3 regions of the Pseudoselenomonas caprae genome follow, and region 2 is predicted to be linked to each of the others. Evidence: predicted binding sites of a transcription regulator. Region 2 holds the regulator's gene; each other region holds the start of a gene.
What was found. The regulator HrcA, encoded in region 2, represses chaperone genes, less so after heat shock. The targets are predictions, from matches to a motif close to TGTTAGCACTCNNNNNNNNNGAGTGCTAACA.

Region 1: the regulator HrcA is predicted to act here: its motif matches at 4,852-4,882, upstream of groES (co-chaperone GroES).
Region 3: the regulator HrcA is predicted to act here: its motif matches at 3,749-3,779, upstream of htpG (molecular chaperone HtpG).

The regions. Positions count from the first base shown of each region.
Region 1 is NZ_VTOZ01000016.1:7,788-17,882, forward strand. Features, by position in the region: gene glmS (glutamine--fructose-6-phosphate transaminase (isomerizing)) at 1-557, opposite strand, end outside; gene FZ041_RS08525 (sensor domain-containing diguanylate cyclase) at 933-2,741, opposite strand; gene groL (chaperonin GroEL) at 2,879-4,504, opposite strand; gene groES (co-chaperone GroES) at 4,530-4,811, opposite strand; gene FZ041_RS08540 (mannitol-1-phosphate 5-dehydrogenase) at 4,987-6,132, opposite strand; gene FZ041_RS08545 (PTS mannitol transporter subunit IICBA) at 6,231-8,129, opposite strand; gene FZ041_RS08550 (BglG family transcription antiterminator) at 8,133-10,095, opposite strand, start outside.
Region 2 is NZ_VTOZ01000030.1:631-10,725, reverse strand. Features, by position in the region: gene mtaB (tRNA (N(6)-L-threonylcarbamoyladenosine(37)-C(2))-methylthiotransferase MtaB) at 1-438, opposite strand, end outside; gene FZ041_RS12025 (16S rRNA (uracil(1498)-N(3))-methyltransferase) at 453-1,190, opposite strand; gene prmA (50S ribosomal protein L11 methyltransferase) at 1,187-2,137, opposite strand; gene dnaJ (molecular chaperone DnaJ) at 2,319-3,473, opposite strand; gene dnaK (molecular chaperone DnaK) at 3,545-5,401, opposite strand; gene grpE (nucleotide exchange factor GrpE) at 5,460-6,062, opposite strand; gene hrcA (heat-inducible transcriptional repressor HrcA) at 6,128-7,162, opposite strand; gene hemW (radical SAM family heme chaperone HemW) at 7,303-8,466, opposite strand; gene lepA (translation elongation factor 4) at 8,479-10,095, opposite strand, start outside.
Region 3 is NZ_VTOZ01000019.1:4,697-14,791, forward strand. Features, by position in the region: gene lacZ (beta-galactosidase, LacZ type) at 1-761, opposite strand, end outside; gene FZ041_RS09445 (nitroreductase) at 891-1,637, opposite strand; gene htpG (molecular chaperone HtpG) at 1,743-3,707, opposite strand; gene FZ041_RS09455 (hypothetical protein) at 3,917-4,111, opposite strand; gene FZ041_RS09460 (flotillin family protein) at 4,315-5,838, opposite strand; gene FZ041_RS09465 (hypothetical protein) at 6,011-6,334, opposite strand; gene FZ041_RS09470 (AraC family transcriptional regulator) at 6,504-7,355, shown strand; gene rpoC (DNA-directed RNA polymerase subunit beta') at 7,411-10,095, opposite strand, start outside.

The DNA of each region.
Region 1 (10,095 bases), on a different contig from region 2:
TCGCCCTCGCCCAGACCGATAACCAGCGGGTTATCCTGCTTGGCGCAGATCAGCATCCCCGGATGCTTGCTGCTCATGAATACGAGGGAGTACGAACCCTCGATGCGGCGCAGTACCTCGCGTACAGACGAAACGAAGTCGCCATTATAGACCTCTTCGATGAGATGCGCAACGACTTCCGTATCCGTCTCGGACTTGAAGACATGGCCCTTCTCGATAAGATCTTCCTTGAGTGTCAGGTAGTTCTCGATGATGCCGTTATGGACGACAACGAAATCACCCGAGCAGTCCGTATGCGGATGGGAGTTGCGATCCGACGGACGGCCATGGGTAGCCCAACGGGTATGACCGATACCCATAACGCCCTGCGGCATATCGTCCTTGATCTTGTCCTTCAAGGACGCCAGGCGGCCGACGCTCTTCTCGACACGGATGCTCTCGCCATTGAACACAGCGATGCCAGCCGAGTCGTAACCACGATACTCCAGCTTGGCAAGACCATCGAGCAAGAAGCTTGCTGCCTGCTTGTCACCGACATAACCTACGATACCACACATAATAGTACCTCCTATGAAATTGTACTATTCCTGTTGTGTCCTCCATCCGCTCTTCCCCCAGGCTCACACCTGGGCTTTAACAGATCTCTATCGACCGGACCGGCCGGAAGGCATCCGCTGACTGTTCGACAACCTTCTCCTCGTCTTCTCCTAAGCAAACCGTCCGCTTAGGAGAACTTGCGCTAGGAATCATTTTCCTTTCATTACACCAGAACAACAGGATATTCTTTTCTGGATTTTCCTCTATTTTTGTGCATCGATGAATTTATCAATGCTCGCTTATTATAACCAATCCGCCTATATAAGTCAATACTTTGCCCCGAGTACTTCCGCAAGGATGTCCCTTTGGGCAAGGGACATCCCTTGAGAAGTCATTCAGGTCGCCAGCACTACCTGGTCTTTTTCGTTATGCTTCGCTGCATACAGCGCTTTATCCAACCGCTGATAGAAATCCTGGAAATCATCCTCTGTAAAGATCTGACCGGCACCAATGCTGACTGTTATGCAGCCACTATCTGGCAGTACAGGCGTCTGTTGCAGGGACGCCCGGATGCGATTCCCTACCTGCACGGCATAATCCGCCTCAGCATCAGGCAGCAAGACCAGGAATTCATCACCACCCCAGCGTCCGACGAAATCATGGCCGCGCACGCAGCCCCGCAATACCTCTGCCAGGCTTACCAGCACATGATCACCCACATCATGACCATACGAATCATTGATTTTCTTGAAATTATCGATATCGAGCAGAAGGCCGGAAAAAACGCGCTGCCGCTTCGTCCAGTGCTGAACCAGTTCCTGCAGATGATGTTCCACTTCCCCGCGATTCAGCAGCTGTGTAAGCCGATCCATGCTGGCAAGCGCCTGCAGTTTCTTGTTCGCCGTAGCAAGTTTCGCATTGGCCTCAGCCAACTGAGCCGCCAGTCTTTCCTGCTCCTGTGAACTTACGGTGACAAAATGGGCCAGGCGATGAACCATCGACAAATACTCCTGGAAATCCTGATTTTCCAGGGCATCAACAGCAGGAGTCTCTGCCTGCACAGACCGATTGCCTTCACGGAAGGCCACAGCCACAAACGTGATGGTCAGCGTATTGATATTGCTGCCCTGCCGCAGATATTCGCCATAGGTATAACAGACAGATACCGGAGCAATTTTCCGATACCATTCTATTTCTGGTTTCTCCGCCTCTCCGACATAGAAATGGCGGCCAATACAGCTGATCAACACGATTCCTTCCGGCTGGAACGATTGGATCTTGCGGCTCATGTGCAGCGCCTGATTGATGATTGTTTGCGGATCGCCGTAGGAAAGGCGCACCTTCTCCCCTGCCTGCAGGTCAGCCGCAAAAGTCAGGGCATCATCTTCGGTCCGCCCCATCGGCGGCCGTGCCAGCAGGTTGCCATCCCGCTCGACCAGCAGTGGGAACTCTGAAACATTGAAACTCCGAAACTCCTCACGAGTAACACCCAAATATTTCTCATAAACCAGCGCCGCAGGCTTATGATCAAGCTCAGCTATGGTGTAGTCATCGATCATCTTCGTGATCGTCATCGTCTTCCCCAACGGCCGCCAGCCCATACTGTCAGCCACCAGCAGCTGGAGCCGACAGCTGCTGAAAGCAACCACTAAGATTCCCTGACTGACAATGCCATCAGCAGAAAAGATAAATGGCACTTCTCCTTTCACTGCTGCATATGCACCACCGCCAAAAACAGGCACATCATGGACTTTATGCGCCAGCGCCTTCAAAAAGGGACGAACGTCTACAGAACGTGCTGTAATCAACAGTTCCAATCCTGCCAGATGCTGCGTTTCCTGGCAGCATTCGGCAAGCTCCAGCCCCACCTTCCGCTGCCACGCATGCTCCACCTCCTGCTCACCTCGCGAAAATGCATGGATCTTTACCTGCGTGTCTTGAAACACCATGATGCAGAGCTGGGTTCTCCGCTTTTCCCATTCCTCAATGAGTGGCAGCTCCGACGTAACCGTCCCCACCACTTTTGCCAGCGGGATAGCAGCTGAAATCTGCTCCACCATGGAACTGACGATAGACTGCTCACTGATACAAGTAAACACCTGTACCAAGATATCCGAATACTTCTGCGGGCATTTCGCCTGAAAATCCTTTAAGGCCTCATCAAGGCCTGTCAGGCCATGAAAATCATACGAAAACTGTTTCATACAAGCACCTTCTTCCTATTGCGTAATCTATGAGTCATCTCTATTATAACTTTTTGGCAAAAAGAAAAACAGACTATGAATCACATTAATCCATAGTCTGTTCCCTATCAAATCACATATACACGCTGTGATCTATATTACATCATGCCTGGCATCCCCATGCCCGGTGCAGCTGCCGGAGCAGCCGGTTTCTCTTCCGGTTTGTCAGCGACGAGAGTCTCCGTCGTGAGGACCATGGAAGCAATCGAAGCAGCATTCTGCAGAGCAGAACGCGTAACCTTAGCCGGATCGACAATACCAGCTTTGATCATGTCAACATACTCGTTCTTCAGTGCGTTGAAACCGATGCCGTCGCCAGCTTTCTTGACGTTCTCGACAACGACCGAGCCCTCGAGGCCTGCGTTGTTGGCAATCTGGCGAACCGGCTCTTCGATGGCACGGCGAACGATGTTCACGCCGACTTTCTCATCACCCTCGACCTGGATCTTATCCAGTGCCGGCAGGATATCGATGAAGGTCGTGCCGCCACCTGCGACGATACCTTCCTCAACTGCAGCGCGCGTAGCGTTGAGTGCATCCTCGATGCGGTATTTCTGGTCTTTCATCTCAACTTCCGTTGCAGCGCCGATTTCGATGACAGCTACGCCGCCAGCGAGTTTAGCCAGACGCTCCTGGAGTTTCTCTTTATCGAAGTCAGACGTCGTCTCAGCAATCTGTTTCTTGATCTGAGCAACGCGAGCAGCGATAGCATCCTTATCGCCAACGCCATCAACAATCGTCGTCTCCTCTTTCGTGGAGCGGATCTGACGAGCACGGCCCAGGTCCTCAAGCGTAACGCTGTCGAGCTTGCGGCCGAGTTCCTCGCTGATGACATTACCGCCCGTCAGGATAGCGATATCCTCGAGCATAGCCTTGCGGCGGTCACCAAAGCCCGGAGCTTTGACAGCCAGTGCTTTGAACGTGCCGCGGAGCTTATTGACAACAATCGTCGTCAGAGCTTCACCGTCAACATCCTCAGCGATGATAGCAAGCTGTTTGCCCTGTTTCACAACCTGCTCGAGAATCGGCAGGATATCAGCGATAGCGGAAATCTTGCGGTCCGTGATGAGGATATACGGATCGTCAAGGATTGCTTCCATCTTGTCCGTATCCGTTACGAGGTACGGGGAGATATAGCCGCGGTCGAACTGCATGCCCTCAACAACGGAAAGGTTCGTCGTCATGGACTTGGACTCCTCAACCGTGATAACGCCGTCCTTGCCGACCTTCTCCATAGCCTCAGCAATCAGCTCGCCCGTCTCTTCGTTAGCCGAAGAAATGGAAGCGACCTGAGCGATATCAGCCTTGCCATCAACCTTCTTAGCCTTCGTCTTGATTTCCTCGACGAGAGCTTTGACCGCCGTATCGATACCCTTCTTGATGATCATCGGGTTAGCACCTGCAACAACGTTGCGCATGCCTTCCTGAATCATAGCCTGAGCCAACAGCGTTGCCGTCGTCGTACCATCACCAGCGATATCGTTGGTCTTCGTAGCAACTTCTTTGACAAGCTGTGCGCCCATGTTCTCGAACGGATCCTCGAGCTCGATGTCGCGGGCAATCGTCACACCATCGTTCGTAATCGTCGGTGCGCCAAATTTTTTCTGCAGAACAACGTTGCGGCCTTTCGGTCCAAGCGTAACTTTTACGGCGTTAGCCAGTGCATCAACACCGCGGCCCAGTGCGCGGCGTGCATCTTCATCAAACAGAATCTGTTTAGCCATTTATATTACCTCCAAAAAGTCTATCTTACAGTACAGCCAGGATGTCGCTCTCGCGGACAATCAGGTACTCTTTGTCGTCAACCTTGACTTCCGAGCCGGAATATTTGGAGAAGACAACAACGTCGCCAGCTTTGACTTCCATAGCAGCGCGCTCACCATTCTCGAGCAGCTTGCCAGTGCCTACAGCAACAACCGTTCCCTTCTGCGGCTTCTCTTTGGCCGTATCCGGCAGTACAATGCCGCTGGCGGTCTTTACATCGCCCTCAGAAACTTCAATGACAACTCTTTCGCCCAATGGCTTAATCATAGGTATCTTCCTCCTATATAATGGAATAACAAAGTTATCTTGTTAGCACTCACTAAACCCGAGTGCTAACTACAATTCTTATAGTAACCGTTCTTAGTCAAAATGTCAATAAGCAAACGAAAAATAGTCAAAAAATCAAAAAGGCCTTCCCGCTTGGAAAGGCCTTTGATTTCCCTTAGAATCCTGCCGTTTTGTTCTCCACCATGCGGAAGAGTTCCGAGTTCTCCGGGATTTCGGTATAGTTATGGATGGCGCGGTGCAGTCCCTCGCGCTGGATGCCCTGCTGTACTTCCTGCGCCTCCTTATCGCCCTCATAGTCAAAATGGAAGGCTGCGCCGATGACCGTCGCCAAGGCCGAGGGTTTCTGCCCCTGCGCTAAAAGCTGCGACGCCGGGCTCACAAGACGATCCTTGGCGCCGAGCTTGCGCTTGGGCCCGCGGGCAACCCGCGTGACCTCGTCAGAAAGATGAGGATTGCGGAAACGCCGCTCCGTTGTCTCGATATACTGCTTATGCGTTTCAGGATTGAACCCAAACTTCTTGATGAGCAGGCTGCCGGTCTCTGCCCATACCTGACGGGCCATGTCGACGATGCTCTTATCCTGCATGGCCGTGTAGATATCCTTGATGCCTTTGCGATAAGCAAGATATGCAATCGATGCATGCCCCGTGTTGACTGTGAACAGCTTGCGCTCGATATAGGCCTCGAGATTCTCCACCCAGGTAAGCCCCTCAATCGCCGGCGGTTCTCCCTTGGCCTGGGTCACATCGGCATCCCATTCGGCATAGGGCTCGACCTTCACAAGCAACGGATCTTCATTTTTCTGCAAGGGGACGATGCGATCGACAGCAGCATCCGGAAAGCCGATCCAGGCATCACACATCGCCCGTTCCTCCGGCGTAAGGTGCTCGTAGACATAGCTTTTGAGCAGCGACGAACCGCCCACCATATTCTCACAGGCAATGATATTGAGTGGTGCCTGGGTGCGTTTCAAGCGGCGTGCCAAGCCCTTGGCCAGATTCGGCGCAATGAATTTCAGGATATTGGGCCCGATGGCTGTCGTGATGATATCGGCCTGCTCGATAGCCTGCATGAGTTCCTCAGGGTTTTCTGCGCTGTTGATAGCCCGCACATGCTCCACATGAATCTTCTGCGGCTCATCCCCGACGATTTCGATATCATATCCTCGGCGCTCATTGATAAGGTCAACGAGCTCTTTGTTCACATCGACAAATGCCACCTCATAACCAGAACGGACCAGCAGCTCGCCGATAAATCCTCTGCCGATATTGCCAGCGCCAAAATGTACTGCCTGTTTCATCTTGAATTCCTCCATAAAAAAAGTCCCCTCTCCGTCAGCAGAAAAGCCATGGGCTTTCCAAGCTGACGAAAAAGGGACATGTCAGTGTTCGTATTTATTTATGCCAGCGCAAAGCGCTCATAAAGAACTTTAGGGTCTTTCGTATGATAGAGTGTATCGAGCTCAGCCTCCGAGCACTCATCCAGCGTTGCGGCAATGTTTGCCAGGATGGATAAGTGGTCGTTGTCCTTGCCAGCGATGCCGACCAGCAGATAGGCCGTATCCTTGCCGAACTTGATGCCTTGGGGATACTGCAGGACGACGATGCCTGACTCGCGGATCGAATCCTTGACACTGTTCTCGCCATGCGGGATGGCGATGCCGCGCCCGACGTAGGTGCTGATGTCCTTCTCGCGGTTCAGCATGCCTTCGATGTAGGGCTCATCGACATAACCAGCAGCAGCCAATGCCTCGCCGGCCTGCCGGATAGCCTCTTCCTTGGTAACGCTGGTGAGCCCGAGCTGGATGTTCGTCATATCGAGGATATGGCGCTCCTTGGCACCATGCTGCCCAGCTACCATCACGCCAGCTGATACTGCACTCTGCGCCTTTTTTTCCGTCAGGCGGGCCATTACTTGCTCAAACACATCATTCTGGGTGAAGTTGCGGACAAAGATATGCTCTGCCTGCGGCGAATCCTCCACGGCCCGCTGTGCCAGTTTCTCATGCGTGACCACAAGCTGCGCATCCTTCGGGATGCTGCCAATGGCGGCGTTGGTAACCGAGATATTATCATAGCCGGCCTTGCGGAGTTTCTTGCGCAGGCTGGCTGCCCCCAGGGCACTAGACCCCATGCCGGCATCGCAGGCATAGACGATGGTGCGCAGCTCAGCGCCGCTTACCTTGACCTCCGTTACCAGGCCGCGATTCTTCAAAGCGGCCATACCAGCCTTTGCCTCTTCGAGGGAATCATCGCTCTCTTCGCTGGCCGAAGCCTTGACGAATACCGATGCCACCGCACAGGATACCGTCGTGGCTACCAGGAAGTCAGCGATATTCGCCAGGAATGCCCCCTTCGGCGTCATGGCCAGCACTGCAAGGATCGAGCCCGGCGATGCCGGTGCAATGAGGCCGCCGCCCAGGAACTGCAGCGTGGCGACACCGGCCATGCCGCCAGCGATGACTGCCAGCAGCAGCACAGGTTTCATCAGCACATACGGGAAATAGATCTCATGGATGCCGCCCAGTACATGGATGATGATAGCACCCGGCGTCGAATCCTTGGCCATCCCCTTGCCGAAGAACCAGTAAGCCAGCAGGACACCAAGGCCTGGGCCAGGATTAGCCTCCAGCAGGAAGAACATCGACTTGCCGAACTCCTCAGCCTGCTGAATGCCCAGCGGCGACAGGACACCGTGATTGATGGCATTGTTGAGGAACAGGATCTTCGCCGGTTCGATGATGATCGATGCCAGCGGCAACAGTCCCACAGCGACAATGCCCTCAACACCTGCACGCAGGACGCCATTGGCAGCCAGCACCACTGGTCCGACACCGACGAAGGCCAGTACCGCAAGAATACCGCCGATGATGCCGGCTGAGAAGTTGTTCACCAGCATCTCAAAGCCCGTAGGAATCTGATCCTCGATTGCCTTGTCGAACTTCTTGATGACGAAACCACCGAGCGGTCCCATGATCATGGCCCCAAGGAACATCGGAATGTCCGCACCCGCGATGACTCCCGATGTAGCAATGGCGCCGAGAACGCCACCGCGATGACCATAGACCGCCGCACCACCGCTATAACCGAGCAGCAGTGGGATGAGCCACTTGCTCATGGGGCCGCCCACCTGGGCAAGGTATTCATTCGGCAGCCAGCCGGTCGGAATGAACAGGGCTGTCAATAAGCCCCAGGCAATGAATGCTCCGATATTCGGCAACACCATCCCCGATAGGAAACGTCCGAATTTCTGCATGACTTCTTGGAAGCCATGTTTTGAGCTCTTGTTATTGCTCATGGATTATCCCCCCAATAATTCCCGATATTTCTTTGCATGGAACTCACGGAATATATGCGTGAGCTCGTCTTTTATCAGTTGCTGATTCCCTTCGTGCAGGACCTCGATAAGACCCCAGCGCTCCAAAAGGATCGACGATATATGACCGATGGTCTCGAGTTCATAGCAGCTGCCCTGCTCCGGCGCCAGCATGACGATTGCCGTCCTTATCTTCTCCGTCGGGTCAGCCGGATACAGGAACCAGCTGCCGAGATGGACGATACCGAACTGCAAATGCGTGACAACAGCACTGCGGCAATGCAGCAGGATCATGTTACTGCCAGTAATCGCGGTACTCCCCTGATCTTCGCGAGTCAGCAGTGCCCTGCAGATGCCATCAGCCTGGCGCTCATCGCGCCCCACCATCCTGCCGATATCAGCAGCCACCTCCTGGACAGTCATTGACTTGTCATCTTCCCAGAAAAAGAAGTTGTCCAGCAGGCTGAGGATAGCAGCATCGTAGGCCTGCATGATGCGCAGCGCCGCCGCAAAATCCGGCTTAGCCTTGTCCTTGCCAGCTGCCCGCGATTCCACCTGGGCCTCCTCGCATTGCAGCAGCATCTGGTCCACCCTTTGCTGATCCTCTTTAGATAGCAGAGCACTTACCACAGCCACGGGCAGCGGCACGTGCGGGATTGGCACAGTGGCCACGATGAATTCCGCCTCATGACTGGCAAAATACTCAGGCGTCAGCTGCAGCGTCGACACCTGGTCGGCAATGACCAGATTGTCATACTGTTGCCGCAGGCGGCTGGCCAGCAGCCGACTCGTGCCCATCCCCGTCGGGCAGGCAACGATGACCGTATGCTCCAGCTTCTGCAGCATATTGCTGTCAGTAAGTGCCGCGCTAAGATGCATGGCGATAAAAGCGATCTCAGATTCGGGAAAGGTAAGCTCCAGCTCCTTTTCCACCTCGTGCACGCTTTTTTTCGCCAGCTGCATGAGCTCAGGAAACTTCATCTTCATCTCATCAAGCAGCGGATTGCGGATATCCATCTGCATCTGCAGACGGCTTATCGACGGGCCAAGATGATTGACAAGACCAGTGAGCAGCTCCGGATTGCGGTACAGGCTCGTGCCTGTCTCCTCCTCAGCGGCCTTCATGATGGCCTTGGCCAGACGCACCAGATGAAAGTTATCCAGTACAGCCCCTGCCGCCTCATTTTCCCGATAGCGGCTGCGCGCCCCTAAAAGATGCATCGTGATGTACCCGATCTCATCTTCGGTGATTGGCAGCTCAAACTCCTTGGCGATCTCGGCCGCAATATGCCCGGCCGTCCTGAATTCCTGTTTCTGCTTCAGCTCCGCCAGGAATCCCGGCCGGATATGGATGCGCTCCTGCTTGCGGATGCGCTGGACAGCCAGCGCCAGATGCACCGTCAGGCCGATGAAGGCCTGATCGGACATCCTTGTCCCGAGCTCTTTTTCCGCCTGACGGATCAAGCGCTCCAGACGATGGATGATTTCCTTGTCCACCAAGTCCAGCAGATAGCCTGCTGCCTGATTGACTTTTTCCTGCTCGTCCGCGAGATTCGCATGGACCAGCGTCAACAACTCATTTTCTTCAATATTGTCATAAATGTATGCGACGATTGCCTGCCGGATACTCTGCTCCTCGCCCTCGACGTAGACACCCAGCCCCGGCTTGCGTACAAGCTGCAGCCCATGTCCCTTAAACCAGCCTTCCAGCTTGTCCAGGTCGTTGCTGATGGTACTGTCTGTCACTCCGAGAAGTGATGATAAGGCAAAGAGCTTTACCGGCTCATGACTTGGCAGCAGACGGCTCACGATAATCGATTGCCGCTCCTGCGGTGTATAATTGTGGTCATTCACCTGCCCCAAAGATTCCTTCAAAGACGCAATGGCATCCTCGGCACCAGCGATGGCAAATCCTGCCCCTTTCTTCTTGTTCAAGGCAAGGCCATAT
Region 2 (10,095 bases):
GAATGCGCGCGTGCGCTGCGGCATATCGTAAAGCGGAATGTCCTCAAAATCACGGGCTTCCATGATATTGCCGACCTCATCGATGATGCCATCCTCGCGGGCCGCCTGCTCGACCAGCTCGACGATCTGGCTGCGCTCCTTTGTGCCCAGCACGACGCGCACGCCTTCGATTGCCTTGATTTCCTCAGGATGCACCTGCGAATAGCAGCCACAGACCGCGATGATCGCCTGCTCATTCTGGCGCTGTGCCCGGCGGATGATCTGCCGCGACTTGCGGTCGCCGAGACTCGTGACCGAGCAGGTATTTATGACATAGAAGTCTGCCGTTTCCTCAAAGGGCACGATCTCATACCCTTTCTGCTTGAACAGACCTTCCATTGTTTCGGTTTCAAACTGGTTGACTTTGCAGCCCAGTGTCGTTAATGCCACCTTTGGCAAGGTAAAGAGCCTCCTTATCCTAAATCTCCACATTCATACTGAACCACCGACATTGCTGTTAACGCCGCCGTTTCCGCACGCAAGATCCGCGGCCCCAGCGTCACACTTTTGCCACCGGCCTCTTCCACAGCCTTTGCTTCATCCAGGGAAAAACCGCCTTCCGGCCCCACCAGCAGCACAATACGCCGGCTTTTTATTTGACGCAGATACTCTTTAACCGTCTGCGTATCTTCATTTTCATAGAAAAAAACCAACACACTGTCTTCGCATTCCTTCTCCGCTGCGATAAGTGCTTTGATGTCTGTTACCGAGTCCACTGCTAGTAGCGCCGTCCGGCCACATTGCTTGGCAGCCTCATCGGCAATCTTTTGCCAGCGCTGCTGCCGTGCAGCTGCTTTTTTGGCATCATAGCGCACCACACAGTTCTGGCTGCGAACTGGAATGACACCGACTGCCCCCAGTTCTACTGCCTTTTGTACCACCATATCCATCTTATCAGACTTCAACAGGCACTGCGCCAATACCAAATCGATTGGCGATTCGGTATCAGCTTCCAACCGTTCTAACAAAGTGAGCGTTACCGCATCTTCACGAAAAGCCGTCATTTCCATACGGGCTACCTGGTTTTCATCATCCACCAGGATGATTTCCTGACCGGCCTTAGCCCGCATGACATGCATCAAATGGTGCGCATCACTGCCCGTGATTTCAACGGTATCAGCCAGGATTCCCTTATAAAAAAGCCGTCTCATTTATCATCTCCACGGCTTATGACCATAGCAGCCCAGCCTTTTTCCTCGATAACCTTATCCACGACAAAGCCATTTGCTATGCAAGCTTCGGTAACATCCGCCACACGCTCGGTAATAATGCCCGATGCCAACAGTTTGCCACCGTCTGCCAAATGTTCGTCGAGTTCCGCAAACAAGCGGATAATAATATCGGCAATGATATTGGCCACGATGAGATCTGCTTTACCCTCAAACGACTTCAAGATATCGCTGATACCTGTCTTGACGATATGCTCCACATGATTTTCCCGGATATTCTCTGCCGCTACATTGACTGCTGTACGGTCATAATCCATGGCTGTCACATCTCCAGCCCCCAGTTTTGCCGCAGCAATCGAGAGAACCCCCGAGCCCGTTCCTACATCAAATACACGCATGCCGCCACGAACCAGCTTTTCCAACTCGCGGATACACATGGCTGTCGTCGGATGCGTGCCCGTACCAAAAGCAGCTCCCGGATCGAGCTCAATGACAATATCGTCAGGACTTGCCGTATAATCCTCCCAGGTCGGTTTGATGACAATCATACCGCCGACTTTTTCCGGATGGAAATACTTCTTCCAGTTATCGGACCAATCCTCATCCTGGACGGATTTCCAGGAAATCTCACAGGACCCCTTCGTGATGCCATCGCCTTCGATCTCGCGGAATGCCTTGATACGCTGCTCGAAATCACGAAGTCTGCTATCGAGGTCTTCATCCATGGGCAGATATGCCTTGACCGTGACAATCTCCGTATTCTCGGCACGCTGGATATCAGAAAAATCCCACATCCCCGAATCGATATAGCTGTTCAGGAGTTCCGGATCCTCGATGACAACGCCCTGCGCACCGATATCATGATAGATTTCAGCCACCACATCCGTGGCTTCATGCGTGGTCAGGATACTTACTTCTGCCCATTTCAAAATGCATCGCTCCTTTTGTCCTTCAGTAATTATCTAATTATATAAGCATTGTCTGCAAAAAACAAGAAAATATATCACCCATCACTCACCATGCCAGCGTATGATGTAACTAAAATTATATAGTCTCAAAAAAAAATAAACAAGTAAGGTTCCCCTCACTTGTTTATTTTATTGCTGGTTGTTACTTGAACAGGTTCTTGAGGTTATCGAGGAAGCTCTTCTGCTCCGGATTTACCTTGTCGCCGCTGATCTCGCCGAACTCCTTGAGGAGCTCTTTCTGGCGCTGGTTGAGATTCTGCGGCGTCAGCACCTTGATGACGACATGCTCGTCGCCACGGCCCGTACCACGCAGATGCGGGATGCCTTTCTCACGCAGGCGCAGGATCTTGCCCGACTGCGTGCCGGCCGGCACCTTGATCTCAACCGTGCCATCGATGGTCGGCACCTGGATCTTATCGCCCAGTGCAGCCTGCACGAAGGATACCGGCACCTCGACAACAACATCATTGCCCTGGCGCTGGAAGATCTTATGCGGCTTGATGAACACATAGACGTAAAGATCGCCCTTGCCGCCACCGAGGGTACCCGCCTCGCCACCGCCGCGCACGCGCACGCGCTGGCCGTTGTCGATTCCCTTCGGGATGCTGACTTCGATCTTGCTCGTCACCTTCTTGCGGCCTGTACCATGGCACTCCCCACAAGGATTCTTGACGATCTTGCCCGTGCCGTGGCAGCGGCCGCAAGTCGTCTGATTGACCATGCGGCCAAAGGGTGTGTTCTGCACCGTCTGGCGCGTACCCGTACCACCGCAGTCCGGGCAGGTCTCCGGGCTGGTGCCCGGTGCTGCGCCCGTGCCATGGCAGGCACTGCACTCATCCGTACGCGGGATGTTGAGCTCGACCTTCTTGCCGAAGGCCGCTTCCTCAAAGGTGATCTCGAGATCATAGCGCAGATCGCTGCCGCGCTGTGGCTGCGGGCCGCGCGACTGGCGGCGTCCGCCACCGCCGAAGAACATATCGAATATGTCATCCATACCGCCGCCACCGAAGCCGCCAAAGCCACCCTGGCCGAAACCGCCAAAGCCGCCGCCACCGCCCATGCCGCCTTCAAAGGCCGCATGACCGAACTGGTCGTACTGGGCTTTCTTCTGGGGGTCCTTGAGGACATCGTAGGCCTCGTTGACTTCCTTGAATTTCTCCTCGGCAGTCTTCGGGTCGTCGCGGTTGAGGTCCGGATGATATTTGCGGGCCATTTTCTTATAGGCCTTCTTGATCTCCGCTGCCGACGCGCCCTTCTCGACGCCCAGCACCTCATAATAATCGCGTTTATCGCTCACGTTGCACCATCCTTAAATATAATTGTTGGGAGCCCGCAGGCTCCCAACAATCCATCCATCAAAATCGCCGATTATTTCTTATCGTCTTTGACTTCCGTATACTCTGCATCGACTACATCGTCGTCGTTCTTGGCATCCTGCTGTGCACCAGCCTGCTGAGCACCCTCAGCGCCCTGAGCTGCACCGGCAGCCTGTGCCTGCTGATAAGCAGCTGCGCTCATCTCATAGAGCGGCTTCTGCGCCTCTTCCATAGCCTTCTTGATCGTCTCGGTATCGTTGCTCTTCAGAGCCTCTTTTACCTTGTCGACACCTTCCTGTACCTTGGCCACCTGAGCCTTGTCAGCCTTGTCGCCGAGATCCTTGATGGTCTTTTCAGCCTGGTAAACAAAGCTGTCAGCCTGGTTCTTGACATCGATGGCTTCTTTCTGCTTTTTATCCTCAGCTGCATGTGCCTCAGCCTCTTTGACCATGCGGTCGATATCTTCCTTGGTCATGCCGCCGTCCGACTGGATCGTAATCTTCTGCTCTTTGCCCGTGCCGAGATCCTTAGCGGATACATGCACGATACCGTTGGCATCGATATCGAAGGAAACCTCGATCTTCGGAACCCCACGCGGAGCTGGCGGGATATCGGAGAGCTCGAAGCGGCCCAGCGTCTTGTTGCCGGCAGCCATCTCGCGCTCGCCCTGCAGGACATGGATATCAACGGACGGCTGGTTGTCGGCAGCCGTGGAGAATACCTGGCTCTTGTGCGTCGGGATCGTCGTGTTGCGCTCGATGATCTTCGTGCAGACACCACCCAGCGTCTCGATACCGAGAGACAGCGGCGTTACATCGAGAAGCAGGACATCCTTGACCTCACCAACAAGGACACCGCCCTGGATAGCAGCACCAACCGATACGCACTCATCCGGGTTGACACCCTTCGACGGCTCTTTGGCCAGGAACTTGCGGATAGCTTCCTGGACAGCCGGGATACGGGAGGAACCACCGACGAGGATGATCTTGTTGATATCGCTGCCGGAGAGGTCAGCATCAGCCATAGCCTTGCGGGTCGGCTCCATCGTGCGCTCAACGAGGCTGCTCGTGAGCTCATCGAACTTCGCACGCGACAGCGTGAGGTCGAGATGTTTCGGGCCCGTAGCATCAGCCGTGATGAACGGCAGGTTGATATTCGTCTGGGTCATGCTGGAAAGCTCGATCTTAGCTTTCTCTGCAGCCTCTTTGAGGCGCTGCGCAGCCATCTTGTCCTGGGAGAGGTCGATGTTGTTCTCTTTCTTGAACTCCTCAACCATCCAGTCCATGACAGCCTGGTCGAAGTCATCGCCGCCGAGGTGCGTATCGCCGTTCGTAGCGAGAACTTCGAAGGTACCGCTCGAAAGCTCGAGAATCGAGACATCGAACGTACCGCCACCAAGGTCGAATACGAGGATCGTCTCGTCATCATCCTTGTCAAGGCCATAAGCCAGCGCAGCGGCCGTCGGCTCGTTGATGATACGCAGGACTTCGAGGCCGGCGATCTTACCAGCGTCTTTCGTAGCCTGGCGCTGGCTGTCGTTGAAGTAAGCCGGAACCGTGATGACAGCCTGGCTGACCGTCTCGCCGAGGTATGCCTCTGCATCAGCCTTGAGCTTCTGCAGGACCATAGCCGAGATCTCCTGCGGCGTATAGCTCTTGTCGTCAACCGTTACTTTGTAGTCGGACTCGCCCATGTGGCGTTTGATCGATGCGATCGTGCGATCCGGGTTCGAAACAGCCTGGCGCTTTGCCAGCTGTCCGACGAGACGCTGGCCGTCTTTCGTGAAGCCGACAACGGACGGGGTGATACGGCTGCCTTCCGGGTTCGTGATGACCGTCGGCTCGCCGCCTTCCATAACAGATACAACGGAGTTCGTCGTACCTAAGTCAATACCAATAACTTTAGACATCTTGAAATCCTCCTAAAAACATCTTGCAATCTATGGGAAATAAAACTTTGTTGACCTTTTAGTTGGCTACGACCTGCACCATGCTCGGGCGGATCACCCGGCCCTTGACCATGTAGCCCTTCTGGAGCTCCTGGGCGATATCATCGTCCTCAAGCTCTTCGTTCTGGACACGCATGACGGCCTGATGGAAATTCGGGTCGAATTTCTGCCCCTCGGTCTCGATCTTCTCAAGACCGTTCTTCTTGAGCACCTCACCAAACTGCGTGAAGATCATCTCCACGCCCTTCTGGAAAGCCTCGCCGTCCTTGGCCTCAGCGGCCATAGCACGCTCGAAGTTATCGAGGAGCGGCAGCATATCCTTGAGGATGCCCTGGGTCACCACAGCGGCAAGTTCTTCTTTCTCCTTGCTCGTGCGGCGGCGGAAGTTCTCAAAGTCAGCCTGCAGCCGCAACGACCGATCGGTCTGCTCCTTGAGCTCCGCCGTGAGTTTCTCCACCTGCTGCTGCGCATCGTCAGCGGCTGGCTCCTCAGCGCCCGCTTCGGCGTTCTCTGCCGCCTCAGGTGCCTCTTCCTCAGCTTCCTCAGTCATTGCTGCCTGATCGATTTCCTGCTGCATCTCGTCAAGTTTCTGCTCATCTTTCTTTTTCAATTCATCTTTCATGAATGATGGCAATTTCTTCACCTCTTTCAAAGGGGATATATTATCTTGCTAAGCACCAGCAGGTTCTACCAGTGAAAGCGTTTGATGACATCGGTAAGGTTGGTGTTCATGTACTCCAGCAGGCTCATGGCCTTGGCGTACTCCATACGGGTCGGCCCCAGCACGGCAATCGTGCCCAGCAGCTCGCCATCGAGATGATAGGTCGCCGTGATGATGCTGCTGTCCTTGAAGTGCTGGTTCTCATTCTCCTGCCCGATCGTGACCTCCAGGCCATCGCCCATGTGGGCATGCAGGATATCCTTCATGAGCTCCTCTTCTTCCAGCATCAAGAGCATCTCTTTGACCTTTTCCACATCATGGAACTCAGGCTGGCTCAAAAGCTGTGTCGTACCTCCGAGATACAGCCGCTCGTGTTTGCCCGAATCCAATGCCCGCTGGATGATTTCCAGTGCCGACTCGTAAAGCAGCTGATCCTGTATCTCGTCCTGTATCTGTGCCAGCGAATGATGCTCGATTGTCTGCAGCGAATGGCCTGCCAGGTTCGCATTAATGACCTTGGCCATGCGCTGGAAATCCTCGAAGACCGAGCCATCCGGCATCTCGAGGATCTTGTTCTCGATGAACCCGGCATCGGTCATGAGCACCGTGATGACGCGGCGGTCATCGAGCGGCAGGAATTGCAGACAGCGGAACTTAGCCTGCGTGACCTGTGGGGCCAGCACAAGGGAAACATTCTTCGTCACCTGCGAAATGATATGCGCGGTTTCCTGGAATACTTCCTCGATGCGCTTGACCCGCGACTGGTACCAGCGGTCGATGCGCGCCTTCTCTTCGGCGCTGACCGGCTGCGGCGGGATCAGGCCATCCACGTAGAAGCGGTATCCCTTCGACGACGGCACCCGTCCAGAGGAAGTGTGCAGATGCTCAAGATAACCAAGCATCTCAAGATCCGCCATCTCGTTGCGGATTGTCGCCGGACTGACACCAAGGTCATGCTTCCTGGCCAAGGTTCGCGAGCCGACAGGCTCAGCTGTCTCGATATAATCATCGATGATCGCTTTCAACACCCGCTGCTTGCGCTCGTCAATCTGCTCGGGCATCTGCATCCCTCCTCCCTTATTCACTTTCGCTGTTAGCACTCAACAGCAATGAGTGCTAACTTCGAATCTATTAAGATAATAACGCGAATAAGGCAAAAAGTCAACAGTAAAAAGGCAAAAAGTCAAAAGAACAAGCTTCTTTATTCCTCTTCCGTCAGCAAGAATTCCTCAAAAGCCCAGTTGCCATACTTCATGCCGAGCCTGGTAAGGCGGACCGCATCACCATCATCGATGAGAAACCCTTTGGCACTGAGCCGCTGCACGGCCTTTTGATAGACCGAATCCAGCGAGCAGCCGAACTTCTGCTGGAACTGCTGGCGGCTGATGCCCGCCGCTGTGCGCAGGGCCAGGAAGGCAAATTCCTCCATGGCAATCGCCCGCGTCGCCGGCTCTTCAGGCTCGCAGGGGCGCCTGCCCGCCTGTATCAAAGCGATATAGTCAGGAATCCCTGCAACAGCTTCCCAGCGCTGCCCCTCCAGATAAGAATGCGCAGCTGCGCCCAGCCCCAGATACGGCACATCCTGCCAGTAGCTGAGGTTATGACGGCTGGCCAGACCGTCCCGGGCAAAGTTAGAGATCTCATAGCGCTCATAGCCCTTTGCCGGCAGGACTTCCGTCATATAATCATACATTTCCTCGACAGCTTCATCATCTGGCAGCTCCAGTTTCCCCATTTCCTGCATGCGGGCAAAGGCCGTACCCTCCTCCAGCTGCAGGCCATAGATCGAGATATGTGCTGGCTCCAAGGCCAGGGCCTGTCCCACACTGGCTTTGAGCTGCGCCAGCGTCTGCCCTGGCAGGCCATACATGAGGTCGATGCTGATATTGGAAAAACCCGCTGCCTTGGCCATCGTCACCGCCTGCACAGCCTGCTGCCCATCATGGATGCGGCCGATGCGCCGCAAGAGTCCATCATCGAAGCTCTGCACGCCAAACGACAGGCGGTTGGCACCGTGTATCCGCATCATGGCCAGATAGGCCGCATCAACAGTCCCCGGATTGCACTCCACGGTGAATTCGGCCTGGGCGTCCGCCGGACGGAAAACCGTGCCGATGGCCAGCAGCAGCTGCTCCATCAGCGCAGCCGGCAGAGCCGATGGCGTGCCGCCGCCGATGTAGATAGTCGCAGGATTGCCCCAACGCCGCGCATACGAAGAGCCCCGCACCGCGATTTCCTGGCACAGGGCTCGTACATATTCTTCCATATAGCGCTCCCGCCCGGCAAAGGACGGGAAATCGCAATAGAAGCATTTCTGGCGGCAGAAGGGAATGTGGACATAAACGCCCCATTGCTTCTGTTCCATAGATTTCTCCTATCAGTCAATCTTGAGGATAGCCATGAATGCTTCCTGCGGCACCTCGACGCTGCCGACAGCCTTCATGCGCTTCTTGCCTTCCTTCTGCTTCTCGAGCAGCTTGCGCTTGCGCGAGATATCGCCGCCATAGCATTTGGCCAGGACATCCTTACGGCGGGCGCGCACGTTCTCACGCGCGATGACCTTGCTGCCGATGGCTGCCTGGATGGGAATCTCGAACATCTGCTGTGGGATGATTTCCTTGAGCTTCGCCGCCAGCTGACGGCCACGGCCAGCGGCCCGGTCCTTGTGGACGATAGTCGACAGCGCATCGACCGGGTCACCATTGAGCAGGATATCGACCTTGACGAGTTTCGATTCCTTGTAGTCAGCCAGCTCATAGTCGAGCGACGCATAGCCGCGCGTCGCCGATTTCAGGCGGTCGAAATAATCGAAGATGATCTCATTGAGCGGGATATGATAGGTGATCATGACGCGGTTCGTATCGAGATAATCCATGTTCTTGAACTCGCCGCGCTTGTCCTGCGAGATCTCCATGACCGCACCGACGAAATCATTCGGCACGATGACCGTTGCCTTGACATACGGCTCTTCGATATGCTCGATTTCCGTCTGGGGCGGCAGGTCGGACGGATTGCTGACATTGACTACCGAACCATCCGTCTTATAGACATGGTAGATGACCGAGGGAGCTGTCGTGATGAGCTTGAGGTTATACTCGCGCTCCAGGCGCTCCTGGATGACATCCATATGCAGGAGCCCCAGGAAACCGCAGCGGAAGCCGAATCCCAAGGCAACAGAAGTCTCAGCCTCGAACACGAGAGCCGCATCGTTGATCTGCATCTTCTCGAGGGCATCCTTGAGGTTATCGTAGTCCGAGCTCTCCACCGGATACAGGCCGCAGTAAACCATCGGCGTGACGCCGCGGTAGCCTGGCAGCGGCTCAGCCGCCGGATTGTCGGCAAAGGTGATGGTATCGCCGACGCGCACATCGCGCACATCCTTGAGCGAGCCAGCCACGAAACCGACCTCGCCGACATCGAGATAGCCGACATCCATAGGCTGCGGCTTGAAGCAGCCGACATCGGTGACCTCGAACGTCTTGCCCGTAGCCATCATCTTGAGCTTCATGCCCTTCTTGATGCGGCCCTGCTTGACGCGCACATGCGCAATGACGCCCTTATACGAGTCAAAATACGAATCGAAGATCAACGCCTGCAGCGGTGCTTCTTCATCACCGCCCGGTGCCGGGATGTACTCCACGATCGCATCGAGGATCTCCTCGATGCCGATGCCCGTCTTGGCCGAGGCCAGCACGGCATTTCCGGTATCGAGGCCGATGCTGTTCTCGATCTCCTCCTTGACGCGGTCAGGGTCGGCACTCGGCAGGTCGATCTTGTTGATGACCGGCACGATCTCCAGATCGTTCTCCAGTGCCATATAGACATTGGCCAGCGTCTGGGCCTCGACACCCTGCGCTGCATCGACGACGAGCAAGGCGCCCTCGCAGGCAGCCAGGCTGCGCGATACCTCATAAGTGAAGTCGACATGGCCCGGCGTATCGATGAGGTTCAGCTGGTACATCTCCCCATCCTTGCCCTTGTAGTCGATGCGCAC
Region 3 (10,095 bases), on a different contig from region 2:
ACCGTAATCGTTTTCTTTTCTGCCGTACGCCATTTGAAATCAAGGCTCAAGCAACCATCCTGATATCCATGCTGCGGCACAGCTTTAAGCCAGATATCCTCGGCATGGACGGCCGGTTTCGTATAGAGCGTGACATCGCGGAACAATCCGCTGAACCGCCAGAAATCCTGATCCTCGATCCAGCTGCCCGAGCTAAAGCGATAAACCTGCACTGCCAGCTTGTTCTCCCCCGCCACCAAGTACGGCGTGAGGTCAAAATCTGCTGGCGTGAACGAATCCTCGCTGTAACCGACGTAATGACCGTTCAGCCAAACGGCCAATGCCGACTCAGCTCCCTGGAACGAGATGAACGCATTTTCCCAGCCCGCAGGCAGCACGAAATACTTGACATACGAGCCGACGGGATTCTCCCGCTGCGGCACCTGCCCCGGCGTCACGGCCTCGTGGCCATCCCATGGATACGTCTGGTTCGTATACTGCGGATGGCCATAGCCCTCCAGCTGGAGATGCGCCGGCACGCGGATGGTATCCCAGCTGCGGCAGTCAAAGTCCACGGCCTCAAAGCCCTGCGGCCTGAGTGCGAGATTCTTCGCGAAGTGGAAATGCCATAGCCCGTTCAGCGTGCGGCAAAAGGACGATTCCCCTCGTGCCATCTCCGCCACGTCGGCATAAAACGCATGGTCACTATGAGCCGGCAGCCGGTTCTCCTGGAAAAATGTCGGATCTGCCAGTCTCTCTACGGTAAATTTCTGATCAGCCATATCAGCATCCTCCTCGCGCTGGAAAAGCGGTTTTCAGTAAACGTTTTCTTTACTTCCTGTCAATATTATATCGAAATAAACAAGAAAAAACAAGGGCAAAACACCCTTGTTTTTCGCTTTTCTTATGTTTCAGCCAATATAAGTGACTTCGTTGCCCTTGATGGGGATTTCGCGGCGATTCGGCAGGCCGTCTTCGCTGTCGGCATAGCCGAGGGACAGCGAGCCGAATACGGCTTCCTCCTCATGCAGGCCCAGCTCATAGAGGTACTCCATGATGACTGGATTATCCTTGAGCCAGCGCAGCTGGTTGATCCAGCACGAGCCGAGGTCAAGCGCATTGGCCGCGAGCATCATGTTCTCGATGGCGCAGGCCGTATCGGCATAGCGATTGCCATAATTGCGCTTGTTGGCGACGATGATCAGGCAGGGCGCATTGTATTTGAAGACATAGTTGCCCTTCTTGGCCAAGCGGATTGCGCCGCCAATATCCTCGCTGTTCTCATCGGTGATCTCCATCTTGGCAAATTCCTGCTGCACGAGCTCTACAAGACGCTCAAGGACAGCTTTATCGCGCACGACGAGGAAGTGATTCTGCTGCTTGTTCTTGCCGCTCGGTGCCTGACGGCCAGCCTCGATGACCTGCCGGAGTTTTTCCTCCTCGATGGGCTCCTGCTTGAACTTGCGCGTGCTATGACGCGTAGCAATGCATGGCAGCGTGCCCCGCGTGAGATTCTCTTCGGCCCAATTCAAGAGTTCGAGTGCATCACTGACTTTTTTGTGTGACTTTTGATGGCCTTCCATCAAAAGCACATCATCAACGTCTTCGAGTTTGCTAATTACATGTTCAAACCATTCTGCATTCGGCTGATTCTCCATTCTATGCCCTCCATTTCATTTCATTCTATATTATCTTATTCGCCAACAGGAAACAAAAACCTGCCCCGGAGCCGGAGCAGGTTCTTATTTTTCGTAAAATATTGCTTATTTGGCCATGAGTTTGGCGACCTTATTGGCAAAGTCGACCGGATTCTCCGGCAGGATACCTTCGATAAGCAGGGCCTGCGTGTAGAGAAGGTCGCAATAGTCCTTGAAATCCTGGCTGTCCTTGCCAGCGCCATGCAGCGACTGCAGGCGGGCAAAGAGGTCATGATGCGGATTGATCTCAAGGATACGCTGCGCCTTGAACAACGGATTGTTCATCTCAGCGAAGGTCTGCTCCATCGAAAGCGACGGGCCAGCCTCATCAGCGACGAGGCAGACAGCGCTCGATTTGAGACGGGCCGAAACCTTGACGTCAGCTACCTTATCCCCCAGTGCCTCTTTGATGTCCTTCATGAGATCATCGTTCTTCTTCTGGATGTCCTCGGTCTCCTTCTTGACCTCCTGGCTTTCGGCATCATCGAGGTCAAGGTCACCACGGCTGATGGAATGGAACTGCTTGCCCTCATACTCACGCAGCGTCTCGATGCAGAACTCGTCGACCGGGTCGAGGAGATACAGAACCTCGAGACCTTTGTCGCGCAGCGTCTCCATCTGCGGCAGCTGCTCGATGGTCTCTTTGTCCTTGGCCGTCGCATAGTATATTTTCTTCTGGCTCTCCGGCATGCGCTCGATGTATTCCTTGAGGGATACAAGCTTGCCTTCCTTCGAGCTCATGAAGAGTAGCAGGTCTTTGAGCTTGTCGATCGTGTCGCTGCCAGCATACATGCTGTTGTAGACGCCGATCTTCAGGGACTTGCCAAACTCGTTCCAGAATTTCTCATAGTCCTCGCGCTTGTTCTTCATCTTGCGGGCCAGCGCCTTGAGGATGTTCTTCTCCAGCGCCTTGCCGATGGTCTTGAGCTCACGGCTCTGCTGCAGCAGCTCACGGCTGATGTTGAGGGACAGATCCGGCGAGTCGACAAGGCCCTTCATGAAGCGCAGGTAGTCTGGCAGCATGTCCTTGCACTTGTCCATGATGAATACGTGACGGGAATAGAGCTGGACACCCGGCTCATAATCCGTATGATAGAGGTTGAACGGTGCTTTGGCCGGGATTGCCAGGAGAGCCGTATACTCCACAGAACCTTCTGCATGGGTGTGGAAGACCTCCATCGGTTTTTCCCACTCATGGAACTGATTCTTGAAGAATTCCTCGTACTCTTCGTCCTTGATATCGCTCTTGTTCTTCGTCCAGAGCGGCTGCATGGAATTCAGCGTGCGCAACTCGACGCGTTTCACCTTGTCGGCCCCCTCGATGGGCTTGCCATCCTCATCCTTCGGCGTCTCCTCGAAGGTGAAGTTCATCTTGACCGGATAGCGGACATAGTCGGAATACTTCTTGACCAGGCTCTCAAGCTTGTAGGTATCCGTGTAGTTCTCCTCCGAAGCATCGCCGAAGAAGTCCTTGCCCAGCGAAATCGTGATGCTCGTGCCACGTTTCTCCTTCTCGCATTCCTCGATGCTATAGGAGCCATCACCCGTGGATTCCCAGCGCGTTGCCTGCTTCTCGCCAGCCTTGCGCGTCACGATGGTGACCTTGTCAGCCACCATGAAAGCCGAGTAGAAGCCGACACCGAACTGGCCGATGAGCTCCTTATCCGTGCTGTTTTCGCCGCTCTCGCTGGCCTCTTTGGCTTTCTTGAGCTGCTCCATGAAGGCCTTCGTGCCCGATTTGGCGATCGTGCCGATGTTCTCGATGACTTCCTCGCGGCTCATGCCGATACCATTATCGGAGATCGTCAGCGTATGCGCCTCAGCATCCGGCTCAAGGAAAATCTCAAAGCTGTCATCGCCCTCAAGGATATCGCGGTTCGTCAGGCTCTCAAAGTGAACCTTGTCAATCGCGTCCGATGCATTGGAAATGAGCTCACGCAGGAAAATCTCATGATTCGTGTAAATCGAGTGGATCATGAGGTCAAGGAGCTGCTTGGTCTCCGCTTGGAATTCATGGGTTTCTTTTGCCATTGCTATCTGCCTTCCTTTATCTGAAAAGATTGAAATCGTTTTTTTAGCACTCTGCTTTACCGAGTGCTAACGTACAAGCATTAGTATACGACATAAAAAACAAAAAGTCAAATTACTAACCACTGCCTTTACCGCAACGCAAAAAAGAGCGGGCTGACTGGTCAATGGACCGGTCAGCCCGCTCGCTGCTTCCCCGCTGAAGCTCAAGATCAAAGCGATTTATAAACCAGCTTCAACGACTGGTTCATGACATGAACCAGCGTATTATCTGCCACCAGCCCGCGGATCTGTGCCTCCGTCGCGGGATTCAGCCGCTGATAGTTATCATAGGCCACGCGAAACTCCTCATACGAACCAGCAAATCCCTGCGCCTGCGCCGCCTGGTACAATTCCTCATAAGTCATCGTCCGTCCCTCCTGTTCCCGATGCTATGTCATCCATATTATATCATGACTCTGTAAAAAAAATGCAAGGTGCTGGCAAATTGCCAGTTCATGTGAAATAGGATCCCGATAATACGTAGCTCGGGGGTCACGGGGTAATTCGTGACCTATCACCGGAAATAATCAGCATTATCCAAACGTAACAGAGAGCGAGGGTAGGTATATTATTTATTTTTCTCATCAAGCGCCTTCGCCACAGCTACCATCTTCGCCGTTTCCTCCGGCGTCGTATCCCCCGTCACATTGACATTGCGCGTGACTTTCGCATCGTATGACTCGCTGCGCATAATGTCGGCGAGATCTACCCCCGTGCTTTCCTTAACCGACTGGAACGTCTTGGCCAATACCAGCGGTACATTGCCCGCGATAGGTCCGACGGATGCGCCGTCTTCACCGCCGCCGATGATCGAGATCTTGTCGATGGCCGTGAGCGGCTTAGCAATCTCGGCAGCTACCTGCGGCAGGATCTCGATGGCCATCTGTGCCATAGCGGCCTTGCCGTATTTCTTCATGGCCTCGGCCTTCTTGTCCATCGCTGCAGCCTCAGCCTCACCTTTGGCCCGGATAGCTGCTGCTTCTGCCTCGCCCTTGGCCTTGATACCAGCAGCCTCCTGCTCCATCGCATACTTCTTGGCCTCAGCCTGTGCTTTCTGTGCCTCGGCCTCTTTCTGCTGGATGTAGAGACGTGCCTCTGCATCGCGCTGCTGCTTGGCCAGTTCTGCCTGTGCCTTCACCTCGATGGCATATTTATCGGCATCGGCCTTTTTCTGGATTTCTGCCGCCAGTTCCTGCTCACGGACAGCAACCTGTTTCTGTTTGAGTTCCTGCTCGCGCTCGGTCTTGGCGATCTCCGCATTGACCGTGGCCGTCTGGATGGATTTCTGCTGCTCCTGGTTCTGGATCTCATAGGCAGCATCAGCCTCAGCACGCTTGATGTCCGACTGTTTCTGCAGCTCGGCCTTGCGGATGGCTAGGTCAGTCTGACGCTGAGCAATCTCGAGCTCGGCCTTGACCTTGGCATCATTGGATTCCTTCGATGCCGCTGCCTGTGCGATTGCCACATCGCGCTCTGCCTGGGCACGGGAAATCGCTGCATCCTTCTTGATCTTGGCCGTATTGTCAGCACCAAGGTCAACGATCAAGCCGTTATCATCGGTGACATTCTGGATATTGCACGAGATGATGTCGATACCGAGGTTACGCATATCCTTCGAAGCCTTGCTGACCACCTGATCCGAGAAAGAATCCCTGTCGGTGTTGATGTCCTTGAGATCCAGCGTACCAATGATTTCACGCATGTTACCTTCAAGGGAATCCTGCAGACTCACAGCGATTTCCTCAGGGTTCATGTTGAGGAAGTTCAGCGCCGCAATCTTGCGCCCCTCGATATCTTTGGCCACGGCCACCTTGGCCACGGCATCGACACGCACGTTGATGAAATCATTCGTCGGCACTGACTGCCCCGTCTTGATATCGACAGAAATCTGCCCCAAATACAGATAGTCAGCACGCTCCAAAGCCGGGATCTTGATACCGCCCTGTCCGATGAGGAAGCGCGGCTCCCTGCGCAGGCCCGACAAGATGATGGCCCGATTCGGCGACGCCTTCACATACATCATCGTAATCGCTGCAAAGATAATGACGAATAGAATAATTACTGGTATTGCCAGCACAATCATGGAAAACATAAATACCCTCCCAATAAAAGAACAACCATGACATACGCATAAATACAGGTATTATTTTGTGCCTTTATTCTTTAAATTCATTTAAAGGAGCCTTGGAAGTTCTTTAATATCGGTAAAATGAGCAAAAAAATAGACCTCCTCAGCTGAGAGGAAGCCTATCTATCCGTAGATTTCAGCAGGCAGCAGTTTCGTCCACTGCATCAGCCTCGCGCATGCGGCCGACAAAGCAGTCGGTCAGGCGAATCTCGAAATTCACTTTGGTATGAGACAGTACGCGGTAATCAGCAGCCGTGAGCTCTTCACGTACACCGTCTTTCGTGAAGGCCGTAAAGGACGGAATCTCCTGGGTTCCCGTGAATACGAGCACGCGGTCAGCTCCCACGCCCTGGCGGCTGGTGAGCAGACGGATAGCCGCTTCGCCTGGCATGTAGCCTGCCGTCCCATCAAGTACCATGATTTCTTTATCCTCCACCAGATAGCTGCGAACCAACATCATTTCTGTCACCGGCCTTTCTAACGTCCTGCTCTCACGAGCGTTTTCTCAAATTCGATGTTTTTATTATAGCAAGGTTTAATTTGCAATAAAATCACAATTTCTGCTTTAAATATTGCAAAAACTGTACTATACTAGCTTTATACCTTATAGCTACGAAAGGAGCATTCCCGTGAGTGATTATGAGAAAAAAGGCTATCTCGCCAGTGATTTCCGCGTGTTCCGCCTCAAGGACCCCACGCTGCAGCCGATTGCCTTCCACTACCACGATTTCCATAAAATCATCCTGTTTCTGAGCGGCAATGTCGACTACGTCATCGAAGGCAAAACGTACCACCTTACGGCCCGTGACATCGTCTTTGTCTCGGCTGGTGAGATCCACCGGCCCGTGTTCCTGCCAGGCTCGGCTGACTATGAGCGCATCGTCATCTATGTCTCGCCAGCCTTCCTCGAACGCTGGCAGCGTCAAGATCCAGAGCATACCGATCTTGGTCACTGCTTCCTGCAGGCCCGCGAAACCGCGAGTGTCATGCATCAAGCCCCTGGGACCAGCCATGACCTGCTTTTCCATATGGATAAGCTTGAAAAAGCCGCGCATGGCGAAGGCTTTGCCAACGGGCTCTACACCGAGCTTTTATTCATTGAATTCATGATTCTCGTCAATCGGCTGCTCGAAGGCCATGAACTCGCCGGACTTGAAAATGCAACCTACGATCCCAAGATCCAGGAAGTGCTCGCCTATGTCAACCAGCATCTGGCCGATGAGCTCAGCATCGACGCCCTTGCAGCGCACACCTATACCAGCAAGTTCTACTTGATGCGCAAGTTCAAGGCTGATACCGGCTATGCCCTCCACCAATACATCCGCAGCAAGCGGCTGCTGCTCGCCCGCGACATGCTGCGCAGCGACCTGCCGATTGCCCAGATTGCCAGTGAGGTCGGCTTTGCTGACTACTCGACTTTCTCCCGCGCCTTCAAGGAAATGTTCAAGTGCTCCCCCCGCGAATACCGCAATACGCACTAAAAAAAGAGGAAGCCATCCAGTGGGATGGTTTCCTCTTTTCTATTGCAGCAATTGCTTATGCCTCGGTGGCTTCAGCTGCGGCAGTCTCCTCAGCCGTTTCCTCCGGAGCCGGTTTCGGATCGTTATCGACAATCTTGAGGTTGCGATAACGGCTCATGCCCGTACCAGCCGGGATGAGTTTACCGATGATGACGTTCTCCTTCAGACCGATCAGCGGATCGACCTTGCCCTTGATGGCAGCATCCGTCAGGACACGAGTCGTCTCCTGGAACGATGCTGCGGACATGAAGGAATCCGTAGCCAGCGATGCCTTCGTGATACCGAGAAGGATCGGCTTAGCAACAGCCGGCTCGCCGCCTTCCTCGATGGCCTTCGTATTGGCACTCTCGAAGGAGTTGATATCGATGTACTCGCCTGGCAGGAAGTCCGTGCTGCCGGACTCCTCGATCTTCACTTTGTGAAGCATCTGGCGGACCATTACCTCGATATGCTTATCGTTGATCTCAACACCCTGAGATTTGTATACTTTCTGTACCTCGTATACGAGATAGCGCTGCGTAGCCTGCAGACCGCAAACGCGCAGGATATCGTGCGGGTTGATGGAACCTTCCGTGAGCTTGTCGCCCGGCTTCAAGTGCATACCCTGCTTGGCTGCCATGCGGGCACCATACGGGATTGCATACTCGCGAGCTTCGCCTTCGTCCGGAACAATCGTAACCTTGCGCATGCCCTTACCGGAATCCTCGACCTCTGCACGGCCTTCTATCTCGGCAATGATTGCATGATGTTTCGGCTTACGAGCCTCGAAAAGCTCCTCGACACGCGGAAGACCCTGAGTGATATCGTCACCAGCGACACCACCGGAGTGGAACGTACGCATAGTGAGCTGCGTGCCCGGCTCGCCGATGGACTGTGCGGCAATGATACCGACTGCCTCACCGATCTCAACCTCAGCCTGGTTGGCAAGGTCACGGCCATAGCACTTGATGCAGACGCCGAACTGCGACTTACAGGTCAGTACGCTGCGGATCGATACGCGGTCACGGACTTTCTCGATGCGTTTTGCCAGGTCTTCATCCACCGTATCGTTGATGGAAGCGATGCGCTCGCCCGTCTGCGGATCGTCGATGTTCTCAGCGAGAACACGGCCGACAATACGCTCAGCCAACGACTCGATAATGCCGTCGCCTTCTTTGATGGCCTCGACTTCGATACCGCGGACGTTATTGTTGCGAACACGAAGTTCCTTAGCGCTGCTGTCGAGAATCGACTGAATCTTAGCTTCATCAAGATGCTCGCCAGCTGCCAGGATAACATTGCCATCCTCATCGACAACATCACGAGTAACTTCCTTGCCATTCATCTCATGCAGCATGGAATCCTTGATCTTCGCACGGGCAGCTGCATCCGGTTCGCCGAGGGAAATTGCCTCGGTAATCATCGCGTTGCTGATAGCTGCCTCGGAAGCCAGCGAAGAACCGCGGACCATGATCTCCGGTACGCTCTTCTCGCCGATGATCTGAAGTTCTTCCTCGCCGAGAATGGTGTCCTTCGTAAAGAGGACTTCTTTGGTCTCTGGATCGAGGACATCGGCACCCAGCAGACGGCCCATAAGGCTGTCGTTGAGGATCTCCAGCGCATCGAGCGTGGACTCGGTGAGACGCGCACGCGCCTGTACCATGTTGAGCGTCGAGATATCGCAGTCTTCCTCACGGACGATGACATCCTGTGCGACGTCGACGAGACGACGGGTAAGGTAACCCGAGTCAGCCGTACGCAGAGCCGTATCAGCAAGACCTTTACGGGCACCATGGGACGAGATGAAGTAATCGGATACCGACAGACCCTCACGGAAGTTTGCCGTGATCGGCAAGTCGATGATCTTACCAGACGGGTCAGCCATAAGGCCGCGCATACCAGCCAGCTGACGCATCTGCTGTTTGTTACCACGGGCACCGGAGTCAGCCATCATGAAGATCGGGTTGAAGGTGTCCATGTTGTCCATCATCGCATCAGCGACATCGTCGGTAGCAACCGACCAGAGGTCAACGACCTTGTGGTAACGCTCTTCCTCGGTGATGAGACCGCGGTCGAACTGGCGCTCAACCTTGTTGACGATCTTCTGCGTGTCGGCAATGATGGTCTTCTTCTTCGGCGGTACGATAACGTCGGAGATAGCAACCGTCATGCCGGCGATGCAGGCATAGTGGTAACCGAGGTTCTTGACGTTATCGATGACCTCAGCGGTCTTCGTAGCGCCAAAGTGGTTATAGCAGTTCGCAACCAGCTTGCCAAGCTCCTTCTTGTTCATCAGGATACCCAGGCACTCCTGGTCGGAATCTTTTTCTTTGTAGTAGTAACGGAGCTCCGGCGGCAGGATCTCGCTGAAGATCATGCGGCCCAGCGACGTCTTGACAAGGCCATGGCCCTCGATGCGGCAGTGGATCTGTGCCTGCAGGTCAAGGTCATGCTGCTGGTAAGCCAGCAGTGCCTCGGCAATGCTCGTGACAGCCATACCCTCGCCCTTGGCACCCGGGCGGACAATGGTCAGGTAGTATGCACCCAGAACCATGTCCTGCGTCGGAACGATGATTGGTTTACCATCTTTCGGCGCCAAGATGTGGTTGGCAGCCAGCATCAGGATGCGGGCCTCCGTCTGTGCCTCAGCGGACAGCGGCAGATGGATAGCCATCTGGTCACCATCGAAGTCAGCGTTGTATGCCGTACAAGCCAGCGGGTG